2 regions of the Providencia sp. UF-183 genome follow, and region 1 is predicted to be linked to the other one. Evidence: predicted binding sites of a transcription regulator. Region 1 holds the regulator's gene; the other holds the start of a gene.

Region 1 (5,466 bases):
CACTTGGTCCTTGTTACAAAATACAGCCGAAAAATATTTGATCAGGATGCGATTGAAAAACTACGAGGCTACTTCTCCAGTGTTTGTGCCGATTTCGATGTTGAACTGGTTGAAATGGATGGTGAAGGTGATCATGTTCATTTATTGATTAATTATCCGCCAAAATTGGCGAGATCTAATCTGGTTAACAGCCTTAAAGGGGTATCGAGTCGATTACTTCGACGGGATCGCCCTGATATAGCACAACGTTATTACTACAAAGGAGTTTTGTGGACACCCAGTTATTTTGCTGGGAGTTGTGGGGGCGCACCAATATCCATTATCCGCCAGTACATTGAGTAACAGCAAACACCTAGTTAGTTTAAAACCCGCGCCTTATATCCTCGTCCTGAAGGACGAGGTTTTACGGCTCACTGGATAAGTGTTCAAAAAAGCATCACCTACATAGCAAGGGGTGCTTTTTTCTTAAAACCGCGCTTTTTTTCGCCAATCAAACCTATTCCCTCGCCTTGCAGCTATAGCACTAGGGGATTAGCTAGGGTATCATGGCGCGCTGAATTATTGGCACACCCTTTTAGCAGTTATAGACATGGCAAAAGAACAAACTGATCGTACTACTCTGGATTTGTTCGCTGAGGAACGAAGGCCTGGGCGACCTAAGACAAGCCCACTATCACGGGATGAACAATTAAGGATCAACAAACGCAATCAATTAAAACGCGATAAAGTGAATGGATTGCGCCGAGTTGAACTTAAACTAAACGAAGAAGCTGTTGCTGTACTGAATCAGTTAGCTGAAGAAAAAAATATAAGCCGTAGTGAATTAATAGAAGAAATTTTGATGTCACAACTTCAACAAGTTGATGAGACAATACTCAAGTAACGCTATCTTAGTAAATCACACAAATTTGACAGACTTATAAAAGTTTTTTCGCCAGAATAAGGCATAAAATTCTATTTATTTTCGTTCTAAATGAGTTCTAGAAGTTGAGACACTCCTTCTTTCTCTCTTAGAAAAACAAGAGGTTAATCAGTTTATGGCAGTCATCGGTATTTTCTTCGGAAGTGATACAGGTAACACAGAAAATATTGCCAAAATGATCCAAGAAAGATTAGGCAAAGACGTAGCAGAAGTTCATGACATTGCAAAATGCAGCAAAGAAGACATTGAAGCTTTTGACATTCTACTTCTTGGTATTCCAACTTGGTACTACGGCGAAGCACAATGTGATTGGGATGACTTTTTCCCAACATTAGAAGAAATTGATTTTGAAGGTAAACTCGTCGCTCTCTTTGGCTGTGGAGACCAAGAAGACTATGCAGAATACTTCTGTGATGCGATGGGGACTATTCGCGATATCATCGAACCAAGAGGTGCGGTGATTGTTGGGCACTGGCCAACCGAAGGCTACCACTTCGAAGTTTCAAAAGGTATGGCAGATGACAACCACTTTATCGGATTAGCGATTGATGAAGATCGCCAACCGGAGTTAACAGATGAACGAGTGGATGCATGGGTCAAACAAATCTCTGAAGAGATGTCATTAGCTGAAATTCTTGGCTAGTCGATTAAAAACAAGCGTTACTCTTGGCCGAATTCCTTTCCGCTCAAAATGCACCATCGCGGAACGGTCATTCGGTCTAAAATAATCGATTAAATATCCTAATTGGATAGACTTATAAGAGATTATCAAAATAATGAGACAATGCATGGTTTCTATTTTTATTTTCCATGCCTATAATTGTAAATCAGTTTAGAAGACAACTGGATTTATGTTAAAAATGTCTCATTATTGTTAAATTTATGATTTAAGATACAGGACAAACCCGCATGACAGACAACAATAAAGCATTGAAAAATGCTGGACTCAAAGTCACTCTTCCAAGACTTAAGATTTTGGAAGTACTTCAGGAGCCTGAGTGCCACCACGTCAGTGCGGAAGATCTCTATAAAAAGCTGATTGATATGGGCGAAGAGATCGGGCTAGCGACTGTATACCGTGTATTGAACCAGTTTGATGATGCAGGTATCGTTACGCGCCATAATTTCGAGGGTGGAAAATCCGTATTCGAATTAACTCAGCAGCATCACCATGACCACTTAATTTGCTTAGATTGTGGTAAAGTGATTGAGTTTACTGATGAATCGATTGAAACTCGCCAAAAAAATATCGCCGCACGTCACGGTATTAAGCTGTCTAACCACAGTTTGTACTTATATGGCCACTGCGCTGATGGTGATTGCCGCGATAACGCTGACGCACACGAAGCAAAAGAGTAATAAATTAATCACCATCATATTTTGATGGTGACCCATTCTTCAAAAGCCTGATAACCACCATTATCGGGCTTTTTTTATTGTATCCATCCACCGATAAATTAAGCATTCTCAGTGAGAATATCCATAATTTCTTTCATTTACTTTATATTTATCACTAAAATATGTCGTTAAGGTGAAATATTGAAGTGTTCTATAATAAGTTGCAATTCACTTCAAATCCTTTATATTGTTTGACGGATGAACACACCTTCTCTATTTGAGAATATTTACAATGATATCATAGTGATGCATAACGTTATCTAAAATATACCTTGCATCTTTTTTTCATATCACTGTCATATAGTTTATCTAATTAACGTCTAAAATAAGTTCAGTATATTGCTATATAGTTTTACTTTTTTTAATTTAACAAACAATTTAAGTGTAATAAAAAAGTTAAATTACAACTATATGATGTAATTTGTATATTTTTAGCTAGACTTATTTGGATTGTTCTCGTACTTCGTAAGAGATTAACTGATGAAAAAAACATATCTTTTTATTAATACTAGTTTTTTCTTCTGGTTTCTTACTTTAATAGGATGGTTTTTTCGTCATACAGCCATCACCTTATTTTCATTTGTATTATCAATTCTGTTCTTGATCTTATACTTCAATCAAAAAAAGGTAAGTAAAATGTTCACCAAAAGACAAAACAAACAAACCCCTGAAGAAACCCCTACCATTCGTGAACCTGAAATTACTTCTAAGATAGAAGAACACGTTACGATATCAACGCCAACCCTTAGTGAAGAAAAATCGAATACGATAATTTCGAGGGATGTGATGTTTGAAGGTAATATTACCTCTAATGAGCAGGTCCACATTTATGGCAAAGTCGTTGGTAACATTACAGGAAAAGATAATACCGTTAAAGTTATGCTAAATGGCCAAGTGACGGGTAATATTATTTGTAAAGAGTTGATTATTAATGGTCGAGTTGAAGGTGAATGCACCTCTGAATCCATTAGCATTGAAAATAACGGCGAAGTCCATGGAACGATTCACTACAGCAGTTTATCGATTAAAAAAGGTGGCATCCTTTCTGGACAAGCTAAAGTCAAAAATAGTGTTACTCATACAGATAAAGTCACGCAATTAAAAGATAAAGTAAAACATGATGTACCTATCATCAATAATGAAGGTGATAAAGGAATTGCTTCGTTATAAAAATTTGTTTTTCTGCACTAGGATAATGACTAAATAATAAAAATAAGGTGAATGTAATCCACCTTATTTTTAATTTTCAAACTCGCAATATAAGTATATTTTCTTATTTTATTAGGCCATTTGAAACTACGTATATATGCTATGTGTGTTTTAGTCGGTTACCATCATACTTATTTCAATGGTAACCACTATTTATTTAATTCATTAAAAAACCGTAAATGGCATCATCACCATAAACTTAATATCTTTTTCATCTTGGAAGATATTTCCATAACCACCACCATAGCTAGGAATATCGGTATGGTTATCATATTTGGTAAAGTGTAATTTAAAGAGCGTATCTTTTGCTCGACCAGTTTGAACGGTATATAGAATATCAAAGTTCCATGCACTTTCTTTTAAACGCACATCTTGGGCATATTGGGTATTTGTGCTTGGCTTTGCATCCCAACCATAAATATAGGATGTACCCACTTTCCAGCCTGCGAGATCCCAATTTTTAAGGTCGTACATCACACCTGCATATAATGCTTTTTCATTGTTGGCGTTCCAGTCTGAACGACCATCCCACCAAATATCCATACGCCCATTGGATGTCGCCCAGCCCGGCGTCATGCGTTGCAAGAAGTAGCCTTGATTACCTTCCGCTTTAACATAGGTTCCCTCAACTTTAAAATCAAACTGTTCATAGGTATAGCCTAATGTCATCGCTTGCAACCATGCTAAGCCATCATAAACGTCATTGACACCGCCATCAGAAACTTTATCTTTAGAACCATAAAATTGATATGAGAGACGCAAATCGCGTTCAGCAACAGGCACGGCATACGAAACTTTAGCAAAATACTGATCCATATAGTCTTTTGCTTGACCATAAGCCCCTTCTAGCACTAAGTTATTTTTAAAATCATATTTAAACCCAATGGAATGCAAATAGCTGATCCCAGTTTTGCCATCGGCTTCACGGAAATCATACATTGAGCGATACCATGGTGCTTTATAACGGTCTGTCCACATATAGGACATGCTTAACTCACCATTTTGCTCAAAATCAAATACACCACCGACTTCCAAACCACGATAAGTCCCCGGCATGTAACTCCAGTGTGAAGCTAATAATGTTTGCCCAGTAGGTTGAATATACCCCCCTCTTCCCCAGAAAGGACCATATTTTAATTTCGCCGCCGCTTTATAAAACGTTACACCACTACGGTCGCCAGTCCATTTTTCATCCCAACGTGATTTGGCGTCACTAAAACCAATTTCATTGGGTGCAGCAGGGCCACTGTTTGATAATTCGATCGCGGTAAAACCCGCTAAATCCAAACCGATAACATCTTGAAAATAGCCAGATGAAAAGTCTAGGCTGGCATTGAATGTGGAGTGTTTAAGATTATCTGCATACTTTTTATATTTATCGCTATTTGGGTCTAAATCCTTACGAGAACGATCCCTTTGCCAGTAATAAAGTCCACCTGTGAGTTTTGAATCTTCAAGGAATTGTTCTGCGTGAGTCATTGGCTGATACGCGATAGGCAGCATCGCGATGGCGATTTTTAAGACGAGCAACTTCCTGCCAGTATTGACATGTTTATTAACCATTCTTGTATTCCTCTAATATTTTTTATGTTTTATTTTTTCGGCCGAAATACGATTTAACTTTCCATTTAAATCTAAATATTCACAATAACTTATGTTATTTGTGATGTGATTAGCCTATTTTTTGCGACGCGAATTATCAACACAGATACTGGCTTTGTTGCCAAAATATGATCGACGACACATTAATTTTAATTAACCGTCATTATCACACATGATGTTTTTTCACAGGGTGAGATTCAACCAATTGATTTAATAAAGAAATAAAAGAGGCCTTACGATTCATTTGAATTAGATTAAAACAAATAAATTGCTAATTAGTGATTTAAATTTTCCAATAATGCCGTAATTTTGCGTAGCCTATCACCACATTGACA
Region 2 (5,466 bases), on a different contig from region 1:
ATGACCACGGCAGCGTTCCTTGCGGCGGCATTCTTTATTGGTGCTTCTGCGGCTTGGCATTTACTCAAAGGCAACAAATCCAGTGCGATGAAGAAAATGTTTTCCATGTCGCTGTGGTTGATTTTAGTGTTAGCCCCACTCCAAGCGTTAATCGGTGATGCGCACGGTTTGAATACACTGAAACATCAACCGGTTAAAGTTGCTGCGATGGAAGGCCACTGGGAAAACAAACCAGGTGAAGCGACACCGCTTATTTTGTTTGGTATTCCAAACCAAGAGAAAGAAAAAACCGAATATGCCATCGAAATTCCGTATCTTGCGAGCCTGATTTTAACCCACAGCATTGATAAACAAGTGCCTGCGTTAAAAGAATACGCACCAGAAGACCGACCGAATGTATTTATGGTGTTTTGGTCATTCCGCGTGATGGTCGGTTTAGGCTTATTAATGATAGCCGCTGGGGTTTGGGGATTATGGCTGCGTTACCGTAAAAACCTGTATGAATCCAAAACATTCCTGCGCTTTATGTTCATCATGGCGCCCTCTGGATTAATTGCCATTTTAGCGGGCTGGTTTACCACTGAAATTGGCCGTCAACCTTGGGTGGTCTATGGCTTGCAGCGCACCTCAGATGCCGTCAGCGCCCACGGTGAAATGCACATGAGCATCAGTTTAATCGCCTTCTTTGTGGTTTACGGTGGAGTGTTCGGTATCGGCTACATGTACATGATGAAATTAATTCGTAAAGGTATCGCGGAGGACGCAGCTCATGGGCATTGATTTACCTCTTATTTGGTTTGTCATCATCGTATTTAGTATGTTGATGTATATCGTCATGGATGGGTTCGATTTAGGGATTGGCATTCTCTATCCTGCCCTAAAAGATAGCCAAGACCGTGACTTAATGATGAATAGCGTTGCCCCCGTTTGGGATGGTAACGAGACGTGGCTTGTGCTCGGTGGTGCGGCCTTATTTGGTGCATTCCCCCTTGCCTATGCAATTGTGTTAGATGCGTTATCAATTCCACTCACCTTTATGCTATTAGCCTTGATTTTCCGTGGTGTGGCATTTGAATTTCGCTTTCGGGCGGACGAATCTCACCGCCGCCATTGGGATCACGCATTCATCTGGGGTTCTATTTTTGCCACGTTCGTTCAAGGCGTTGTCGTGGGTGCCTTTATCCAAGGTTTCCACGTAGAAAATCGCACCTTTATGGGTGGCTACTTTGATTGGTTTGCCCCTTTCCCGCTATTTTGTGGTTTTGGCTTAGTTGTCGCATATGCCTTACTGGCTTGTGGCTGGCTAATCATGAAAACAGAGGGGCACCTACGCCGCACGATGTACCGCATTCTGCGTCCATTAACCTTATTGATGGTTGCAGTAATTGCGGTTATTAGTTTATGGACACCAATGCTTAATGAAGCCATTTTTGACCGCTGGTTCACGCTGCCAAACTTGTTCTTCTTCTTGCCTGTTCCATTATTGGTTCTGGGTTGTACATGGCTAATCTTAAAAAGCGCAAAGCGCCAGCAACATGACAGTGTGCCATTTTTGTCCGCATTGATGTTGATTTTCCTCGGTTTTACCGGCCTTGGGATCAGCATTTGGCCGACTCTGATCCCACCCGCAATTAGCTTCCGTGACGCAGCGGGCCCTTCTGAAAGTTTAGGCTTTATGTTAGTGGGCGCGTTATTCATTATTCCTGTTATTTTGGTTTATACCTATTGGAGTTACTATGTCTTCAGAGGAAAAATTACCCCAGACCAAGGCTACCATTGATACCGCAGTGGCTTCCCCTTGGTGGAAAAAACTCGGTTGGATGGCAATTATCTGGCTAGGAAGTGTGTTAGCACTGTTTGCTTTCTCTTCCGTATTTAAGTTGATGATGACCGCTGCTGGGATGAAAGTGAAGTAGATAACTCAAGTGCCTTATGTTAATACCTAAGGCACTTTTTTGTTTTATGTGAGGCAGATAGGATGAATATAAATGGTTAAATAATTAATATTCGTGATATGATAATGATAATAATTACCAAATAATAAAATTATCATTAACGAAGGAGACCGTCCGTGGCTACTGAACAACCCGTTGAAAAAAATATCTACCGCCCGGCGCCACCGCAGCTTATTCAAGTTAAATCCATTACTGATGTCAGCCCCTCGATCCGTAGCATCACCTTCACCGGTGAAAAACTTGCAGACTACCCAACCGACTGCGAAGGCGGACACTTAAAAATCTTTTTAGCCCCTGACTTATCTAGCCAACCGGCTCTGCCTATCCTCAGTAAAGAAGGCCGTAGTTGGCCTGAAGATAAACCTCGCCCATTTGTGCGCACCTATACCGTAAGAGCCATTCGCCCTGACGTTAGCGAAATCGACATTGAATTTGCCATGCATGATGGTGCGACAGGGCCTGCCTATTTATTTGCCCGTGATGCTAAGCCCGGTCATTGGATGGGGATCACTAACCCTGGCGGCCCAGATCCACTGTTGCCAAGTCGAAAACACTATTTTATGGCGGGGGACTCCAGTTCACTGCCTGCTATTGGCGCATTATTAGAAAAAATGCCAGCAGATGCCCAAGGAAAAGTGGTGTTACGCATGGATAACCCAGCGGATGTACGCCCACTTAAAAAACCTGCTCAGGTTGAAATCATCTGGATTTGTGGCGATATCAGCAAAACCGCTGAATTAATTAGCGCATTTAAATCATGGGATATCCCGGCTACTGACTGTGCATTTTGGATAGCAGGTGAAGACCAGATCATTCGTGATTTACGTCGTTTTGTTCGCCGTGAAAAAGGGTTTGGTCGCGATGATATCTACGCGATCCCCTATTGGAGACATGGCTATGATGAAGAAGGTTATCACCATGAACGCCATGCTGTAATGGATAATCCTGACGACTAATTCCGTTTTACATTACCCTCAACGCTTATCAGTTGCGTTATCGCTGATAAGCGTCTCACTACTCCTTGCCTCCCCCGCCTTTTCGTTTATTTGTATCGAATCCCCCTATCCTGTGCATTTTTTTATTGCGATAAATGTTATGTTATAACATAATAAAAATAGACATCATCAAAATAGGAAATGACAGTGCATAAACACACATTATTAAATACCGCGCTCAGTGCCATTTTTGCCATTAGCAGTTTTTCTGCTATTGCACACGGCTCACACAGTCACGCACACCCACAATCAGAAAAAGCCCTTCAAGCTTCAAAAGGCATTTTTGAAGATTCTGATGTCAAAGACCGTTCGTTAAGTGATTGGCAAGGTGTATGGGAGTCAGTTAATCCTTTATTATTAAATGGAAAGTTGGATGCTGTTTTAGAAAGTAAAGCGCAGAAAAATAAAGATAAAACAGTTGAAGAATACCGCGCTTACTATAAAAAAGGTTACGCCACAGATGTTGACAGTATTGGCATCGAAAATAACGTGATTGAATTTACTCAAAACGGTGTCGTCAATAGCTGCCAATATGCGTATTCAGGCTATAAAATTTTACATTACACTTCGGGTAAAAAAGGCGTTCGCTACCTGTTTGAATGCCAAGATGCTAAGTCCAAAGCGCCAAAATACATTCAATTTAGCGACCATATTATTGAGCCGCAAACGTCAGGGCATTTCCACTTATATATGGGCAATGAGTCACAAGAGAAACTATTGGGGCAATTAGACAACTGGCCAACCTATTACCCGTATTCATTAACTGACGAGCAAATTGTCCACGAAATGCTGTACCATTAATCAACTGTAATTAATAAAAAATATGCCCCAGCTATCACTTATGGGGCATATGTTCGTTACTCTCGAGGCAAATCAATTAGTCGTTATAGGCCAATAACGCTTTATGGCACAATTGCGATCTCACACAATCATCAATGGTAAAGTTCACCATCGAGACCATTTCATCACTACTGAAACGTTGTAACGCATCTGCAAGACCCGATTGAACCCCATTAGGTAAGTCGCACTGGGTCACATCCCCATTCACAATCACCGTGACGTTTTCCCCCAAACGCGTTAAAAACATCTTCATTTGGGTGACCGTAACATTTTGCGCCTCATCTAAAATGACAATGGCATTTTCAAACGTTCGGCCTCGCATATAGGCAAATGGCGCGATCTCTACCTTCGCAATTTCAGGGCGCAAGCAATATTGCAGGAACGAACTCCCTAACCGTTTTGCTAGAACGTCATACACAGGTCGAAAGTACGGCGCAAACTTTTCCGACATATCCCCCGGTAAAAACCCGAGGTCTTCTTCTGCCTGAAGAACTGGCCTTGTCACAATGATCTTGCTGATATCTTTATTAAACAATGCATCGGCGGCTAATGCAGTGCTGATAAAGGTTTTACCACAGCCCGCTTCACCATTGGCAAAAATTAACTGCTTGTGTTTAATCGAATTAATATAGAGCTTTTGAGCTTCATTTCGTGGCAGGATTGGTGAGCCATCACGACGCTCTTTTGCCATACCGATAGGCTCAATGCCTGTCAGTTCAGCGAAGGACGCAACGTTATTCATGTCAAACCGACCAGAACGTTCTTTACGTGATGAGCGTTTCATTTCACGACGTGCTTTTGTTGCAGCTTTCTGTCTACTCATAGTATTAACCCTTCCAGGTATCAGTGATGTCAATTTCAGATGACTAACTATTCAGAACAGAGAGGAGCTCCCTTCAAGCTCTTGGTTAACGATAAAACAGTGTAATGTGGTTCAATCCTCTTGCTTTTTAACAGGCCATAAAAAAAACCGGTTAGTCATCTCACCATGACAATTTCATGATGGAGGCTAACCGGTCTTGTTCTCGTGTTAACAAATACTTACTTCCCATTAGTTTCTCCTGTGACAGCGATACCGTTAAACTAATGAATCTGTATGACACTAATATGACAAACTGCAATATTTTTTGTGACTCAGTGAGGCGCTGTTTTCATTGCAATTTTTACTTACCTTAAATATAGCGCTAATTTTTTTCAGAAAGCAACATTTTTTTAACACATTTTTGTGTTTTATATGTCATATCAAATTTCCCCCTAAAAAAGCGTCAACAATCAATCGATTGTTGACGCTTACGTTGTTATTAACGCGGTTTACAGTTCCCCGCTAGGTGATAACCCGCTTCTTGGGCAGCATTTTCATTAGTAAACATAACTGCATTTTTATCTGATAATGTCTTAAAACCCGAACAATGGGAGAAATGATACTTTTTAGAATTTTTATTACCTTTAACTTCAGCTGAATCGACTAAGTTAGTTTGTTTTTCAGGCTGCTTAGGTGATGATACCGTTGAAACTGGGGAAAATCTCACTCCCTCGCCACCATTCTTGTGGTTTAAGCTCCACTGTTTTTGCCCTGTCACAAAGGGATTATGGTGCCCCATAACGTTGGCAATACGTTCATCACGAGTACGTTCCCACTGGTTTGGCGGGAATTTTTTATCCCATGCCATAAAGAG

The links. Region 1 encodes Fur, which represses iron uptake genes when iron is present. Its sites were predicted from a motif close to ATAATAATGAGAACNACTATCAA; they were not measured.
Region 2: the regulator Fur is predicted to act here: its motif matches at 2,015-2,037, upstream of AC4IFT_RS17230 (siderophore-interacting protein).

The regions. Positions count from the first base shown of each region.
Region 1 covers NZ_JBSICD010000008.1:189,071-194,536, reverse strand. The annotation lists gene tnpA (IS200/IS605 family transposase) at 1-342, shown strand, start outside; gene ybfE (LexA regulated protein) at 590-883, shown strand; gene fldA (flavodoxin FldA) at 1,038-1,565, shown strand; gene fur (ferric iron uptake transcriptional regulator) at 1,832-2,281, shown strand; gene AC4IFT_RS10090 (bactofilin family protein) at 2,957-3,490, shown strand; gene chiP (chitoporin ChiP) at 3,695-5,092, opposite strand.
Region 2 covers NZ_JBSICD010000020.1:53,817-59,282, reverse strand. The annotation lists gene AC4IFT_RS17245 (cytochrome ubiquinol oxidase subunit I) at 1-780, shown strand, start outside; gene cydB (cytochrome d ubiquinol oxidase subunit II) at 770-1,780, shown strand; gene AC4IFT_RS17235 (DUF2474 domain-containing protein) at 1,737-1,916, shown strand; gene AC4IFT_RS17230 (siderophore-interacting protein) at 2,072-2,911, shown strand; gene zinT (metal-binding protein ZinT) at 3,098-3,751, shown strand; gene phoH (phosphate starvation-inducible protein PhoH) at 3,828-4,613, opposite strand; gene AC4IFT_RS17215 (endonuclease) at 5,092-5,466, opposite strand, start outside.